Regions from separate parts of the Burkholderia alba genome, predicted to be linked through region 2. Evidence: riboswitches for the same ligand, from Rfam matches in the RefSeq annotation. Region 2 holds a riboswitch; the other holds the start of a gene.
The links. Region 2 has a riboswitch for cobalamin ahead of cobA (uroporphyrinogen-III C-methyltransferase). Riboswitches for the same ligand answer to the same signal wherever they lie in the genome.
Positions count from the first base shown of each region.

Region 1: another riboswitch for cobalamin. It lies ahead of RZR99_RS17205 (TonB-dependent receptor domain-containing protein); the one in region 2 lies ahead of cobA (uroporphyrinogen-III C-methyltransferase).

Region 1 covers NZ_JAWJWL010000014.1:34,639-41,740, forward strand. The annotation lists gene RZR99_RS17185 (adenosylcobinamide-GDP ribazoletransferase) at 1-270, opposite strand, end outside; gene cobT (nicotinate-nucleotide--dimethylbenzimidazole phosphoribosyltransferase) at 278-1,330, opposite strand; gene RZR99_RS17195 (ABC transporter ATP-binding protein) at 1,397-2,209, opposite strand; gene RZR99_RS17200 (FecCD family ABC transporter permease) at 2,206-3,207, opposite strand; gene RZR99_RS17205 (TonB-dependent receptor domain-containing protein) at 3,241-5,148, opposite strand; cobalamin riboswitch at 5,227-5,478, opposite strand; gene RZR99_RS17210 (ATPase) at 5,654-6,004, shown strand; gene RZR99_RS17215 (cell division protein ZapA) at 6,001-6,315, shown strand; RNA gene ssrS (6S RNA) at 6,398-6,579, shown strand; gene RZR99_RS17225 (EVE domain-containing protein) at 6,652-7,102, shown strand, end outside.
Region 2 covers NZ_JAWJWL010000002.1:205,693-212,794, forward strand. The annotation lists gene RZR99_RS02700 (TonB-dependent siderophore receptor) at 1-552, shown strand, start outside; gene RZR99_RS02705 (formyltransferase family protein) at 653-1,495, shown strand; gene RZR99_RS02710 (GNAT family N-acetyltransferase) at 1,647-2,612, shown strand; gene RZR99_RS02715 (cobyrinate a,c-diamide synthase) at 3,025-4,356, opposite strand; gene cobO (cob(I)yrinic acid a,c-diamide adenosyltransferase) at 4,361-4,963, opposite strand; gene RZR99_RS02725 (cobalamin biosynthesis protein) at 5,000-5,398, opposite strand; gene cobA (uroporphyrinogen-III C-methyltransferase) at 5,395-6,156, opposite strand; cobalamin riboswitch at 6,336-6,572, opposite strand; gene RZR99_RS02735 (GFA family protein) at 6,691-7,102, shown strand, end outside.

The DNA.
Region 1 (7,102 bases), on a different contig from region 2:
GCTGTCGGCCAAGCCGTCCTCGTGAAACGCGCCGGTCGCGAGCAGCGTGCTCGCCATCGACAGCAGCACCGCGGCGCTCGCCGGCAACGCGTGCGACGCCGCGAGGTAGACCGCCGCCGCCAGCGCGCCGACGCACACGCCGATCAGCGGGAAATAGCGGGCCGCGCGGTTCAGGTCGTCGGATTCGTAGCCGACCCAGCGCGGCACCGGCACGCGCGTGAAATAGCCGAGCGCGACGAAGAAGTAGCGCAGCTCGGCGCGCACGCGCATCGCGGGCTCACGCATCACGGTTCGCGACACCAGCGGCTTCGAAGCTCGCCATCTCGTTGACGAAAGCGGCGGCGGCCCGCACCAGCGGCAGCGCCAGCGCGGCGCCCGTGCCCTCGCCGAGCCGCAGGTCGAGCGCGAGCAGCGGCCGCGCGCCGAAGTGCTCGAGCATGCGCCGGTGTCCCGCCTCGTTCGACGCGTGCGAGAACACGCAGTAATCGCGCACGGCGGGCGCCAACGCGGCGGCCACCAGCAGCGCGGAAGTCGCGATGAAGCCGTCGACCAGAATCGTCATCCGCGCCGCGCCGGCGGCCAGCATGGCGCCCGTCATCATCGCGATCTCGAAACCGCCGAACGTGGCGAGCACGTCGAACGGCTCGAGCGCATCGGGATGCCGTGCGAGCGCGCGCTCGAGCACCGCGCGCTTGTGCGCGAGACCGGCGTCGTCGAGCCCGGTACCGCGCCCGACGCAGGCGTCGAGCGGCGCGGGCAAGAGGCGGCTCATCAGGCAGGCCGCCGCCGACGTGTTCGCGATCCCCATCTCGCCGAAGCCGATCACATTGGTGCCGAGCGCCGCGTGATGACGCGCGCGCGCCGCGCCCGCCGCGAGCGCGACCGCCAACTGGTCGCGCGACATCGCCCGCTCGTGCGCGAAGTTGCGGGTGCCGGCGGCGACCGGCACGTCGATCAATTGCGACGAGGCGGGCAGCGGCGACGCGACGCCCGCATTGACGATCTCGAGCAGGCAGTCCGCGACACCCGAAAACGCGTTGATCGCCGCGCCGCCCGCGAGGAAGTTCGCGACCATCTGCGCGGTCACCGCCTGCGGATAGGGACTCACCCCTTCCGCCGCGATGCCGTGGTCGGCCGCGAACACGATCGTCACGGGCCGCACGACGCGCGGTGCGGTCGTCCGCTGGATGCGTCCCAATTGCAGCGCGAGCGTTTCGAGCTGCCCGAGGCTGCCCGGCGGCTTGGTCTTGTGATCGATCAGATGCTGCAACGGCGCGCGCGATGCGTCGTCCAGCGCATCGATCTGCGGCAACGGGAAAATCGGGTTCATGGATTCGCCTGGGTCGGTAGCGGATGCCGCGCGTCGCGCCGCATCCCGGGAAGGAAACACGCCATATCAGGTCGGCCTCCGCGCGGGCCACGCGGGCACGAGCGCTTCGCGGCCGTCCTGCTCGATCAGCACGAGCGGATAGCCGAACGCACGGCTCGCACGCTCCGGCGTGAGCACGTCGCGCACCGCGCCCGCCTGCGCGCCGCCGCGTCCGTCGAGCAGCAGCGCATGGGTCGCGAAGCGGCGCGCGAGGTTCAGATCGTGACAGGAAAAGATCGCCGTGCGCGTACCCGCGCGCAGCCAGTCGGTCAGCGCGGCGAGACAGTCGATCTGATGATGCAGATCGAGATGCGCGAGCGGTTCGTCGAGCAGCAGCAGCGGCGCGTCCTGGCACAGCGCGGCGGCCAGCGCGACGCGCTGCCGCTCTCCGCCCGACAGCGACAGCACGTCGCGCGACGCGAATGCCGCGAGGCCGAGCACGTCGAGCGCCGCGCGCGCCGCCGCCCGGTCCTCCGCGCGTTCCCAGCCCCAGCCGGTCAGATGCGGAAAGCGGTTCAGCAGCACGGTGTCGAACACGCTCGCGCTGAACGCGTCGTGCACGCTCTGCGCCATCAGCGCGCGCCGCCGCGCAAGACCCTCGGCCGACCATCCGGCGAGCGGCACGCCGTCCGCCTCGACATGACCGCTCGCGGGCGCCGCGAGGCCGGCGAGCGCCGAGATCAAGGTCGTCTTGCCCGCGCCGTTCGGGCCGGCGATGCACCACAGTTCGCCGGGTCCGAAGCACTGCGTGAAGCCGTCGAGCAACGTGCGCTCGCCCGCACGCAAAACCAGACGCACCGCGTCGTACCGCACCGCCGTCGATTCCGTCGCCCCGCTCATCGCGCAGCCCTCCGCAGCAGCATCCACAGAAATACCGGCACGCCGATCAACGCGGTCATCACGCCGACCGGCAACTGCGCGGGCGCGATCGCCGTGCGGGCGAGCAGGTCGGCCGCCATCACGCCGGCGCCGCCCGCGAGCATCGCCGCGGGCAACAGCATGCGCTGATCGTTGCCGAAGGCGAGCCGCAGCGCATGCGGCACGACGAGGCCGACGAAGCCGATCGTGCCGGCGGTGGTCACCGCCGCCGCCGCCGCGAGCGATGCGATCAGGTAGATGCGCAGCCGCAGCCTCGCAACCGGCACCCCGAGCGCGGCGGCGGCCGCATCGCCGCGCAACAGCACGTTCAACTGCGGCGCGACCGGCAGCGCGGCCAGCGCGGCGCACGCGAGCGCGGCCAGCGCGAACCACGGCGCCGCCGCGCCGCTCAAGTCGCCCGACAGCCAGAACAGAATGCCGCGCAACCGGTTGTCCGGCGCGATGGACAGCAGCAGCGTGATCAGCGCGCCCCAGCCGGCCGCGATCACGACGCCCGTGAGCAACAGCCGCGGCGACGCATCGCGCGCGTCGCCGTGCCACAGCGCGCGGCGCGCGAGTCCGAGCACCAGCGCGATCGACAGCAGCGCCCCGGCGAACGACGCGGCATCGACGACCCACCATGCGCCGCCCGCGATCATCGCGACCAGCGCGAATCCCGCCGCGCCGCCGGACACGCCGAGCACGTAAGGCTCCGCAAGCGGATTGCGCAGCAGCACCTGCAGCAGCGCGCCGGCCAGCGCGAGCAGCGCGCCGCAGCCGAAGCCCGCGAGCGCGCGCGGCAGCCGAAGCGTCCGTACGATCTCGCCCGCCAGCGGATCTCCGCCGCCATGCGGCAGCAGCGCCGCGAGCGCCCGAAGCGGCGTCATCGGCACGCTGCCGAGCGTCAGCGACGCCACGAACACGCCGCACGCGACGAGCGCGGCCGCACCCCAGATCGAGGCCGCCCGGCGCGCGCTCATGCCCGCCCGCGCCGGCATCGCGACCGGCGCCGGTTACTGCTGCTGCCAGCCGAGCGTGACGTAGGCGCCGCGCCGAGGCGTGTTGTACGCATAGGCAAGCTCATAGTCCTTGTTGAGAAGATTGTCGATGCGCGCGCTCACGTACCACGCCTTCGTGATGTTGTAGCGCGCGGACAGATTCACGATGCCATACCCGCCCAGCGCATTGCCGGTATCGTTGCGCGCGCCGCTCACGAGCCATTCCCCCCCGACGCGCCAGCCGCCGAACGAGCGGTTCGCGGCGAACGACGCGAAGCGCCGCGCGCGCCGGTTCAGATCCTGGTCGCCCGTCTGGTCGACCGGGTTCTGCAGGGTGGCCGCGATCCGGACGTCGGTCTTGCCGACCTGTCCCTGCCACGAACCCTCGACGCCCTGCACCTTCGCCTTGCCGACGTTTTCCGCATAGTAGTAGTAGCTGTTCGGGGCCGGCCGGTAGTCGATCAGGTTCGTGTAGCGTGTCTGGAACGCCGTCACGCGCACGACCCCGAGCGCATCCGACGCATACTGCACGGCGGCCTCGACCGAGTGGCTGCGCTCCGGCTGGATCGCAGGATTGCCCGCGTTCGGGTAGTACAGATCGTTGAAGGTCGGCGCGCGAAACGCATCCGAATAGCTGGCGGTCACCTTCCAGTGTTCGGTGAGATCGAGCCCGTAGCCGAAATAGTAGCTGTTCGCGCCGCCGAAATCCGAGTACTGGTCGCGCCGCAGGTTCGCCTGCAGCTGGCTGTTGCCGAAGCGCCCGGTATAGCCGAGCCAGCCAGAATTCACGTGGCGCTGGGGCGCGGAAAACACGTCGGAATCGAACGCCTGGTCGAGGCGCTCGTAGCCTGCCTGGATCTGCTGGCCGGCGGCGAGCGTGAAATCGTTCTGCCAGGTGTACTGGCGGTTGTCGGTGTTGAAGTGGTCGGTGTACGCGCCGTTCAGCTGCGACTGACTGCGATCGTTGCCGCTCGACACGCGCAGGCGGGTCGTCCACCAGTTCGTCAGCTTGCCGTCCGCGAACACCGACATCTGCTGCACCTTGCTGTACAGGTTGTTCAGATCGGTCGGCTGTCCGTACGCGTTGTCGTAGCTGGTATTGCCGTTGCTCTGGAAATACGTGACGCCCGCGCTCCACGCGTCGTTGAAGCGGTGCTTCAGCGACGCCGAGATGCTCTCGTTCAGATAGCCGTTCGCGTTCGGATTCGCCTGCGGCTGCAGCACCGGGTCGATCGCCGAGAAGCCGTCGGTCTTGTAGCGCGAGAGCGACAGGCTGAAGGTCGTCTTGCCGTCCTGATCGAGCCGCCCCGATACGCCGGCCGTCTGCGTCTGCGTGTGATAGCTGCCGTAGCCGGCCGAGAAATAGAAGCGCGGCGGATGGTCGCCGCCGTCCTTCGTGAAGATCTGCACGACGCCACCGATCGCGCCGGACCCGTACAGCGAGGACACGTTGCCGTTCACCACCTCGACGCGTTCGATCTGGTCGAGCGGCAGCTGGCTGATCTGCGACTGGCCGAGGCTCACCGAATCGACGCGCACGCCGTCGATCAGCACGAGCGACTGAGTCGACTGCGCGCCGCGCAGGAACAGGCTCGCGCTCGCGCCCGGGCCGCCGTTGCGCACGATCTGCGCGCCCGGCGCAAGCGCGAGCAGGCCGGGCAGATCGACGGCGCCGCTGTCGTCGATCGCCTGCCGGGTGAACAGCGTCGTTTGCGGAATCGCGTCGGCGAGCTTCTGCGGCGCGCGTTGCGCGGTCACGACGATCGGTTCGAGCTGGGTCGGGCCGGCCGGCGCGGGTTGGCCGGATACGACCGGCGCGGGAGGATTGGCGGCCGAGGGGGCCGGACCGTCGGTCTGCGCGAAGACGGCGCAGGGCAACCCGGAGCAGGCGACGAGCGCTGCGCGGGCGATGGGGGTTCGCATCGAAGACATCCTGTTGAAGCGGTGCGGCCCCCGCTTCCCCGCAGGCTCCGCATTATGGAGACGGCTCGCGCCATGCGCGGCCGCCTCCCCGTCTCGGCCGGTATCCGGGCTCACGACATCACCGTCCCGCCTTCCCGCGCGAACAGGCGCAGTGGCGATGCGCCGGCCGGACGGCCGGGCATTCGATGGGACGGCTCGCATCGCGAACGATGCGGCTCGCTTACCGTTGCGGGGGCAGCGCAGGTTGGCGAGTCCTGGCGGACCACGCGCCCTGCTTCCCGTTTAACCGCGCGCGAAAAGCGCGCGAGCACCGAGGCGGCGCCAGTGTAGGAGCGCGCCCTCCGATCGTCAAGAAACGTCGGGCTGCCTGTTTCTTGTGCAATGCGACCCGGATTTGACACAAAATACGCAGCAAGAAGCCGGGGTGTTACGTCTAGAAACGTTACAGATATCGGAATGTGGGATATTCCGCGCTAAAATACCCGGTCTTTAGAGGACGCAGCAGATGCTCAACGAACTCGAAACTCTATCTCAAAATATTGGCCGTCTGATCGCGGTGAATAAACGCCATCACACGGAACGGCTCGCGCTCGAAGAGCAGGTCGCGCAACTGCGCGCGGATGCGGAAGCGGTGCGCGCCGAACTGGCGCAGTTGCGCGAAGAGCGCAATGCGCTCGCGGCGGAACGCGATACGCTGTCCGCGAAGATCGACGATGCGCAGGTGAAGCTCAACGCGATTCTCGAAAAGCTGCCGCGCGCGAAAGGCGTGCCGGACGCCGAGAACCAGCTCGACCTGCTCGCCCCGCAGGACGGCGAAGCCAGCGACGGATCGGCCAGCCACGGAGAACATGCATGAGCACCAAGCAGATCGAAGTCTCGATCCTCGGGCAGGCGTATCGGCTGGCCTGCTCGGCCGAAACCGAAGCGGCGCTGCTCGAGGCCGTCGCGCGCGTCGACGCGGAAATGTCGAAGATCCGCGCGAACAGTTCGGTGCGCGGCACGGATCGCATCGCGGTGATGGCCGCGCTGTCGCTTGCCTCGGAGTTGCTGAGGCTGCAGCAAAGCGTGCGTCACGGCGAAGCATTTCCCGCCGAGGAAATCCGGCGTACAATGCATCAAATGAATGAACAGCTGGGTGCGGTGCTCGCACAGCACGAAGCCCAGTAAGCACGTATCACCGAGTTCGGCATCCGCTTGATCTTTCGAGTTCAAGCCGCTGAATTCAAACACGATTCACAAAGTTTAGTCAGCTTCCCTGCCTGGTTCGCCAAGGTCATATATTCCTTGAACCAATGCCATGTGCACGGTTGCGGAAATTTGTAGCACGGGTGTGCGCGTCACTCTGTCTGATGTACCCGAAGTGCTGCTAACTGCGACCAATTCTGAACCTCAGGTTCAGGATGCCGGCCTAGCGGCCAAGGCGGGGGCCTTATCAACGGCATCGGGCGATTCCCGATGCCGTTTCCATTTGCGGCAGCCTTTTTTCTGCGTCGATCACGATCCATGCACTACTGGCTGATGAAATCCGAACCGGACGAAGCGAGCATCGACGATCTCGCCGACGCGCCGCAGCACACGTTGCCGTGGACCGGCGTGCGTAATTATCAGGCGCGCAACTTCATGCGCGACACGATGCAGATCGGCGACGGCGTGCTGTTTTATCACTCGAGTTGCCCCGAGCCCGGTATCGCCGGACTGGCCGAAGTGTGCTCGACGCCCTACCCCGATCCGACCCAGTTCGATCCGGACAGCCCCTATTACGATCCGAAGTCCACGCGCGAAACCCCGCGCTGGGTGCTGGTCGATGTGAAGTTCGTGAAGAAGTCGCCGCTGGTGGCGCTCGCCGCGCTGCGCGAACACGACACGCTCGCCGACATGCGCGTGCTCGCCAAGGGCAACCGCCTCTCGATCACGCCGGTCACGCCGGGCGAATGGCGCTTCATCACGCAACGCC
Region 2 (7,102 bases):
AACCTGATGCTGAACGCCGCGATCTACCAGATCAACCAGACCAACGTCGTCACCACCAACCTCGACCTCGATCCGACGGGCACCACCTCGATCCAGACGGGCGAGGTGCGCTCGCGCGGCATCGAGCTGAGCGCGGTCGGCAACGTCACGCGCGAGCTGTCGGTGATCGCCGCGTACGTGTACCAGGACGTGAAGAACGTCAAGGCCAACGACAACTCGCTGAACAACTGGCCGGTCGACGTGCCGCGGCCGCGCCAGATGGCGTCGCTGTGGGCCGACTGGACCTGGCGCACCGGCCCGCTCGCGGGCTTCGGTTTGGGCGGCGGGGTCCGCTACCAGAGCAGCGTGGCGGGCGCGGCGGACAACTTGCTGTCGGTGGCGAGCTACACGCTGTACGACGCGGCGCTGCACTACGAGATGCGCAACTGGCGCTTCGCGCTCAACGGCACGAACCTGTTCAACCGTCGCTACGTGAGCGGCTGCCAGTCGGTCAACACGTGCTTCTACGGCAACGAGCGGACGGTGCTGGCGACCGCGAAGTACAACTGGTGACGCGGCGCCCGGCAGCCTGACGCAATGCGCGCGCCGGCCGCGGCCGGCGCGCGCGTCCCTCCGCACGCGGGATCGACACCTCTTTTCCGGATCCACTTTCATGTCGAAGAAAAAACTCGTCTACATCCTGTCACTGAGAAACGCCGCGGCCGACCGGGCCGGGCAGCCGATCGAATACGAAGGCGGGCTGCGCTACATGAAGTCGCCGCTCGAATTCCTGGCCGAGCGCCTGAACGACAGCGCGCTCGGCGATGCCTACTCGCTCGAGGGCGTGATCTACGACGACGATGCGGATTCCGCCGCCGACCGCGCGCGGCTCGGCGACTACGGCTTTTCGCGCCAGCCCGGCAAGCCGTGGATCTATCCGGCCGGGCTGACCGTGCAGGGCCGGCCGCTCGACAGCCTGCTGCACGCGATTCCGTCGACCTACCGGCGGCTGCCGCGGCACGCGCCCGAGCGCCCGGCGCAGAAAAGCGCGTTCGAGTGGCGCCTGCTCGAACGGCTGCTCGAGCTCGACGCCGACTTCGTCGTGCTCGACGGCCTGCTGATCATCCTCGACGAACTGGTGCGCCCCGGCGCGCGCTTTCACCGGCGCATCGCGAACATCCATCCCGGCATCACGCGCCTCGGCTCGCGCCACGAGCGGCGCGGCGCGTATGCGACGCTCGATGCGCTGTACGGCGCGCGCGGCCAGCGGGTGGTGGACTGGACGACGCTCGAAACCCGGCCGGCGCCCGTCGTCGACATGACGGGCGCGTCGTTCCACTACGTCGACAACGGGATCGATTCCGGTGAGGTGATCCACGACGTGCTGGAGACGCCGATCGATCCGCGCGACACGATTCTCGAGCTGCGCTGGAACAACTTCAACCGCAGCCTGTTTCCCGCGCTGGAAGGCGGGCTGGCCGTGATGGCGAACCTGTTCGCGCAGGCCGCGCCGTGAGCGGACGAGTGCTTCGGGCGCGCGCCGCGCGCCGTTTTCCCGATCGTCGCGCAGGTGCGGGACGATCATGCCGCGCAGCGACGCGGCATCCCGACGATCGCGCGCGGCCGCCGTGCCGCCGCGCCGCCGGGCCCGATGCCGGAGACTGACCATGGACCTCTGCTTTCATCCCGAGACGCGCGCGGCGACGCCCGCCGCCCCATCCGCCGACCGGACGCTGACCGGCTGGCGGCCGGATCATGCGCCGCATGCGCTGCTGACGGCGCTCGGCGAGCTGTTTTGCCACGACAGCCGGCGCGAGACGGCGACGCTGGCCGTGCCGCTCGCGGGCGCCGATGCCGCCGCCGTTCGCGCGTTCACGACCCGCGCGATCGCCGGGGGCGTGATCGACCACGCGGCGCCGCACGGCGATCATCTGCTGCTGACGACGTCGCGCGCGACCTTCTGGCAGCAGCCGGCGCCGTGGCTGAAGGCCGGCGCGTCGGCGACGATGCCGCTGCGCTACGCCGTCACCGGGCCGTGCCGCCATCCGGTGCGCCCGCCCAATGCGGAGGGCACGATCTACGAACGCTTCATGCCGCAAGTCGGCATGACCTTCAGCCTGCGGACCGCGGATCCGGAAGCGGACGCGGCGGTGTTCAGCGACTGGATGAATCTCGACCGGGTCGCGTACTTCTGGGATCAGCGGGGCACGCGCGACGAACACGCGGCCTATCTGGCCGAACGCCGCGCCGATCCGCACATGCATCCGACGATCGGCTACTTCGACGACGTGCCGTTCGGCTATTTCGAGTTCTACTGGGCGAAGGAGGACCGGCTCGCGCCGTTCTACGACGCGCACGATTTCGATCGGGGCCTGCACCTGCTGATCGGCGATTCGCAGTTCCAGAGCGCGGGCAAGCTGAAAGCCTGGTGGAGCGGCGTGCTGCACTACATGTTCATCGACGATCCGCGCACTCAGCGCCTCGTCGGCGAGCCGCGCATCGACCACGTCCGGCACATCGCGTACATGCACCGGCTCGGGTTCTACACGCTGAAGGAGTTCGATTTTCCGCACAAGCGCGCGGCGTTGACGGTGCTCGAGCGCGATACGTTCTTCAACACGTTCAGGTTCTGAATCCGAACCGGTGTCGGGCGTCGCGGGTTCGTCGGCGAGAGAATCGGACGCGGGGCGCGGCACCGGGCCGGCGTCGAACGGTGCAGGGCGAAGCGGGGGCATCGTCGCGGTGCGCGGCCGATGGCGGAACAAGGCGCGGCGTCATAGGCGCGGCGCGCATGCGATGCCGCTCGGCGGGTGCGAATCCGCGAGGGCGATGGCCGGTGTCCGGCGACCGAAGGCGTCCGTGTCGACTCGGCGCGGCACGGCTACCGCATCGCCGTATCGCGCGATGGCTCGAGGCGGCGCCGCGCCGCGTTGCCCTGTTCGTCGCGGAGGTGTCGGGGGCGAGGACGGCGTGACCCATGCGCGGCCGGACCGCGACGATTCATCGCGGCCGCAGCCGCGATTGCCGCCTTCGGCCGTCGGCGCGTCACGGCGCGTCGCCGCTGAACAGCGCGGCCGCGAAACACGGATTCGACGGCCAGTACGCATGCATGTAGGTCGCGACGATCGGGCCGCTGCGGTACAGCGCTTCGCCCGGCGCGCCGTCGCCGTTCGGCCGGGTCGCGACGAGCACGGGCGAGAGCGGCGTCGCGAAGCGCGAGTAGTGGAACGCGTGCCCGGTGGTCAGGCCCCAGCGGCTGTCGATCTGCTGCATGCCGAGCGCCGCGAAGCGGCGCTGCATCGTCGCGGCACCGGGCAGCAGGCCGAGCATCGGCGTGGTGCGGCCGTCGACGTCCGTCAGCGCATCGCACAGGTACAGCATGCCGCCGCACTCGGCGACCACCGGCCGGCCCGCCGCGACGTGCGCGGCGATCGAGCCCGCGCTGCGCGCGCCGGCGGCCAGCCGGGCCGCATGCAGTTCGGGATAGCCGCCCGGCAGGTACAGCGCGTCGCAGCCGTTCGGCACGGGCTCGTCCGCGAGCGGAGAGAAGAACGCGAGCCGGGCGCCGAGCGATTCCAGCAGATCGAGATTGGCCGGGTAGAGGAACGAGAACGCGGCATCGCGCGCGATCGCGATGCGCTTGCCGGCGAGGCGGCGGGCGGGCGGCGTCGACGGGGCGCCGTGCGCCGCGTTCGCCACCTCCGCTGTATCCGCGAATTCGACCGGAGGCGGCAAATCGGCGAGCCCGGTGAGCGCGAGCGCATCGGCGGCGCGCTCGAGCCGCGCGTCCAGATCGGCGACGTCGTCGGGCTGGTGCAGGCCGAGATGCCGCTCGGGCAGCGCGATCGCCGCGTCGGTCGGCAGATGGCCGAGCCAGCGGAGGTCGCCCGGCAGCGCCTCGCGCAGCAATGCCGCGTGACGGGCCGACCCGACGTGATTCGCGAGCACGCCGTGCATCGTGACGCCGGGCCGGAACCGCGCGAGCCCGAACGCGACGGCGGCGAAGGTCTGCGCCATCGCTTTTGCGGAAATCACCGCGACGACTGGCACGCCGAATGCCTGCGCGAGATCCGCGCTGCTGGGCGTGCCGTCGAACAGACCCATCACGCCTTCGATCAGGATCACGTCCGCCTCGCGTGCGGCGCGCGCGAGCAGCGCGCCGCACGCGCGCTCTCCTACCATCCCCAGATCGAGCGAATAGACCGGCGCGCCGCTCGCGCGCGCGAGCAGCATCGGATCGAGGAAATCCGGCCCGGTCTTGAAGACCCGCACCCGCCGGCCGAGGCGCCGGTGATGCCGCGCCAGCCCGGCCGTGACCGAGGTCTTGCCCTGGCCGGACGCCGGGGCGCTGATGAAGAGCGCGGGGCAGGCGGGCATCGGCTCAGAATTCCACGCCGCGCTGCGCCTTCACGTGCTGCTCGCGATACGGATGCTTGACGAGCCGCATCTCGGTCACGAGGTCGGCGGCGTCGATGAGCGCGTCCGGCGCGTGGCGCCCGGTGACGACGACGTGCAGCGCGGGCGGACGGCCGTCGAGCGCGGCGAGCACGTCGTCGAGCGGCAGGTAGTCGTACTTCAGCACGGTATTCAGCTCGTCGAGGATCACCATCTGATAGTCGCCGCTGTCGATCATCCGGCGCGCCTCGTCCCAGCCCTTGCGGGCCGTCGCGATGTCGGCGTCGCGGTCCTGCGTGTTCCACGTATAGCCGTCGCCCATCGTCACGAAGTCGCAGTGCGCCTGGGTGCCGAGGAAATCGCGCTCGGACGTGTGCAGCGCGCCCTTGATGAACTGCACGACGCCCAGGCGCATGCCGTGGCCGAGCACGCGCACCGCCATGCCGAACGCGGCGGTGCTCTTGCCCTTGCCGTTGCCGGTGTTGACGATCAGCAGCCCTTTCTCGACGGTCGCGGCCGCCTGCTTTTTCTCGTGGCCGGCGCGCCGGCGTTCGGTCATGCGCTGATGCGATTCGGGATCGGTTTTCATCGGAAGCAGTCCTGTGGGCAAAGAGAGTCGGAAGAATCAGAGCGGGCCGGCGAGTGCGACCGTCACGCCGTCGTGCAGGGTCTTGCGCAGCAGCAGCGCGCCGCGCGGCGCGGCCAGCAGCGCGCACGGCTCGCATATGCCGTCGAGGCCGAGCCGCGCGCGCACGGCCGGCGACGGCGCGCTGAGGGCGCCGGGCGCGGCCTGCGCGAGCCGCGCGGCGAGCGCGGCGCGGTCGAACCCGGCGACCGGCCAGCCGTGCCGCGCGCAGCACGCGAGCAGGCCGGGTTCGCGCGCCTTCGCGTCGAGCGTCGCCACGGCCGCGATCTGTTCGAACGACGCGCGAGGGCACAACGCGAGCGCCGCGCGGATCGCCGCTTCGATCGAATCGGCCGAGCGGCCCGCGCGGCAGCCGATGCCGACGGCGATGCGCATCATCGCGCGCCGCCGGCCGGCGCCGGCGCGATGGCGGCCGATGCGAGCGCCGCCGCGCCGAGCGCCGCGACCGGGCCGATCACGACGATCGCGGGCGAGCCCAGGCCGGCGTGCGCGACCGCGCCGGCGAATTCGGCGAGCGGCGCGAGGACGTGGCGCTGCGCCGGGCGCGTCGCGGCTTCGATCGCCGCGCACGGCGTGCCGGCGGGCAGGCCCGCGTCGCCGAGCGCGCGCACGATGTCGGCCAGCCGCCGCATGCCCATGTAGACGACGAGGGTCATTCGGGTCGCGACGAGCGCCTGCCAGTCGGGCTCGTCGTCCGCGCCGTGGCCGGTGACGAACACCACGCCCTGCGCGAGGCCGCGATGGGTGACGGGAATGCCGAGCGCCGCCGGCGCGGCGATGCCGGCCGTGATGCCGCACACCACGTCGGCTTCGACGCCGGCGGCCCGCAGCGCCAGCAGTTCCTCGCCGCCGCGTCCGAACACGAAGGGGTCGCCGCCTTTCAGCCGGGCGACGCTGCGGCCCGCGCGCAGATGCGCGAGCATCGCGGCGATGATCGCGGGCTGCGGCGTCGACGCGTGACCGCCGCGTTTGCCGACATGCTCGATGCGCGCATCGGCGCGCGCGAGGCGAAGCACGTCGGGATTGACCAGGTCGTCGACCAGCAGGACGTCGGCGGCCTCGATCGCGCGCACCGCCTTGAGCGTGAGCAGTTCGACGTCGCCGGGCCCGGCGCCGACGAGCCAGGCGCGGCTCATGACGGCCGGCACGGCGAGCGCCGGCCGAATGCGGAGCGGGACAGGGCGGCGGCGCGCATCGCGCGCGGCCGGCTCGAAGATGTCTGGATCATGCGAAAGCGGGCATACGGCGGCCGTCCCGACGGGGCGGCGCTACGCGCCCGAGTCCGTCCCCCGCGGGTCGGGCGTTCGGCGAGCCGGGCTCGCCCCTTGCGTTGGCCGGTATCCGGGCTGGCCGCTTGCCATGCCGACGCCTTCCCGCCCCGGGCCGGAGCAGTGGCATCGTGCGGCATGCGCGAGCGCGCCGCATGGGCGCGTCGCTGGCGGCGTACCGTTGCGGGGACAGCACAGGCCGAGCGGGCGGCGCCCGCTTTCTGTTTCCCGTTTAACTGCCCGCGCGAACGCGCGGGCGGGCACCAAGCGCGCGCATACGATAGCACAGCGCCGCCGTCGCTCATGCCCGCCCGGCGCGTAATCCGCGCTACCATCGGCGGCGCCTGCGCGCGCTCCGCAACGCGAGCGCGGCGCGGCCTTTCACCCCTGACCGGAGCGACCATGACATTTTCGAGACAAATCGGCTGCGCGTGCGGCACGGTGCGGTTGCGGATCGACGGCGAGCCGCTCGCCGCCGCGCTGTGCCACTGCGAATCGTGCCGGCTGTTCTACGGCACGCCGGTGTTCGCCGCGACCGCGTGGGACGCCGCGCACGTGAGCGTCGACGCGGGCGACGATGCGCTCGGCGTCCATGCGCATCCGACCCGGCAGTTGCGGCGCCATTTCTGCCGCGCGTGCGGCGACGCGGTGTTCGGCACCAACCGGCTCGGCATGCGGGTCGTGCCGAACACGCTGTTCATGCGCGCGCACGGCGGCGTGCTGCCCGCCGCGCTGCGGCCCACGATGCATCTGTATTACCGCTACCGCGTCGTCGACATCGACGACGCGCTGCCGAAATTCCTGGAAGGCTGGG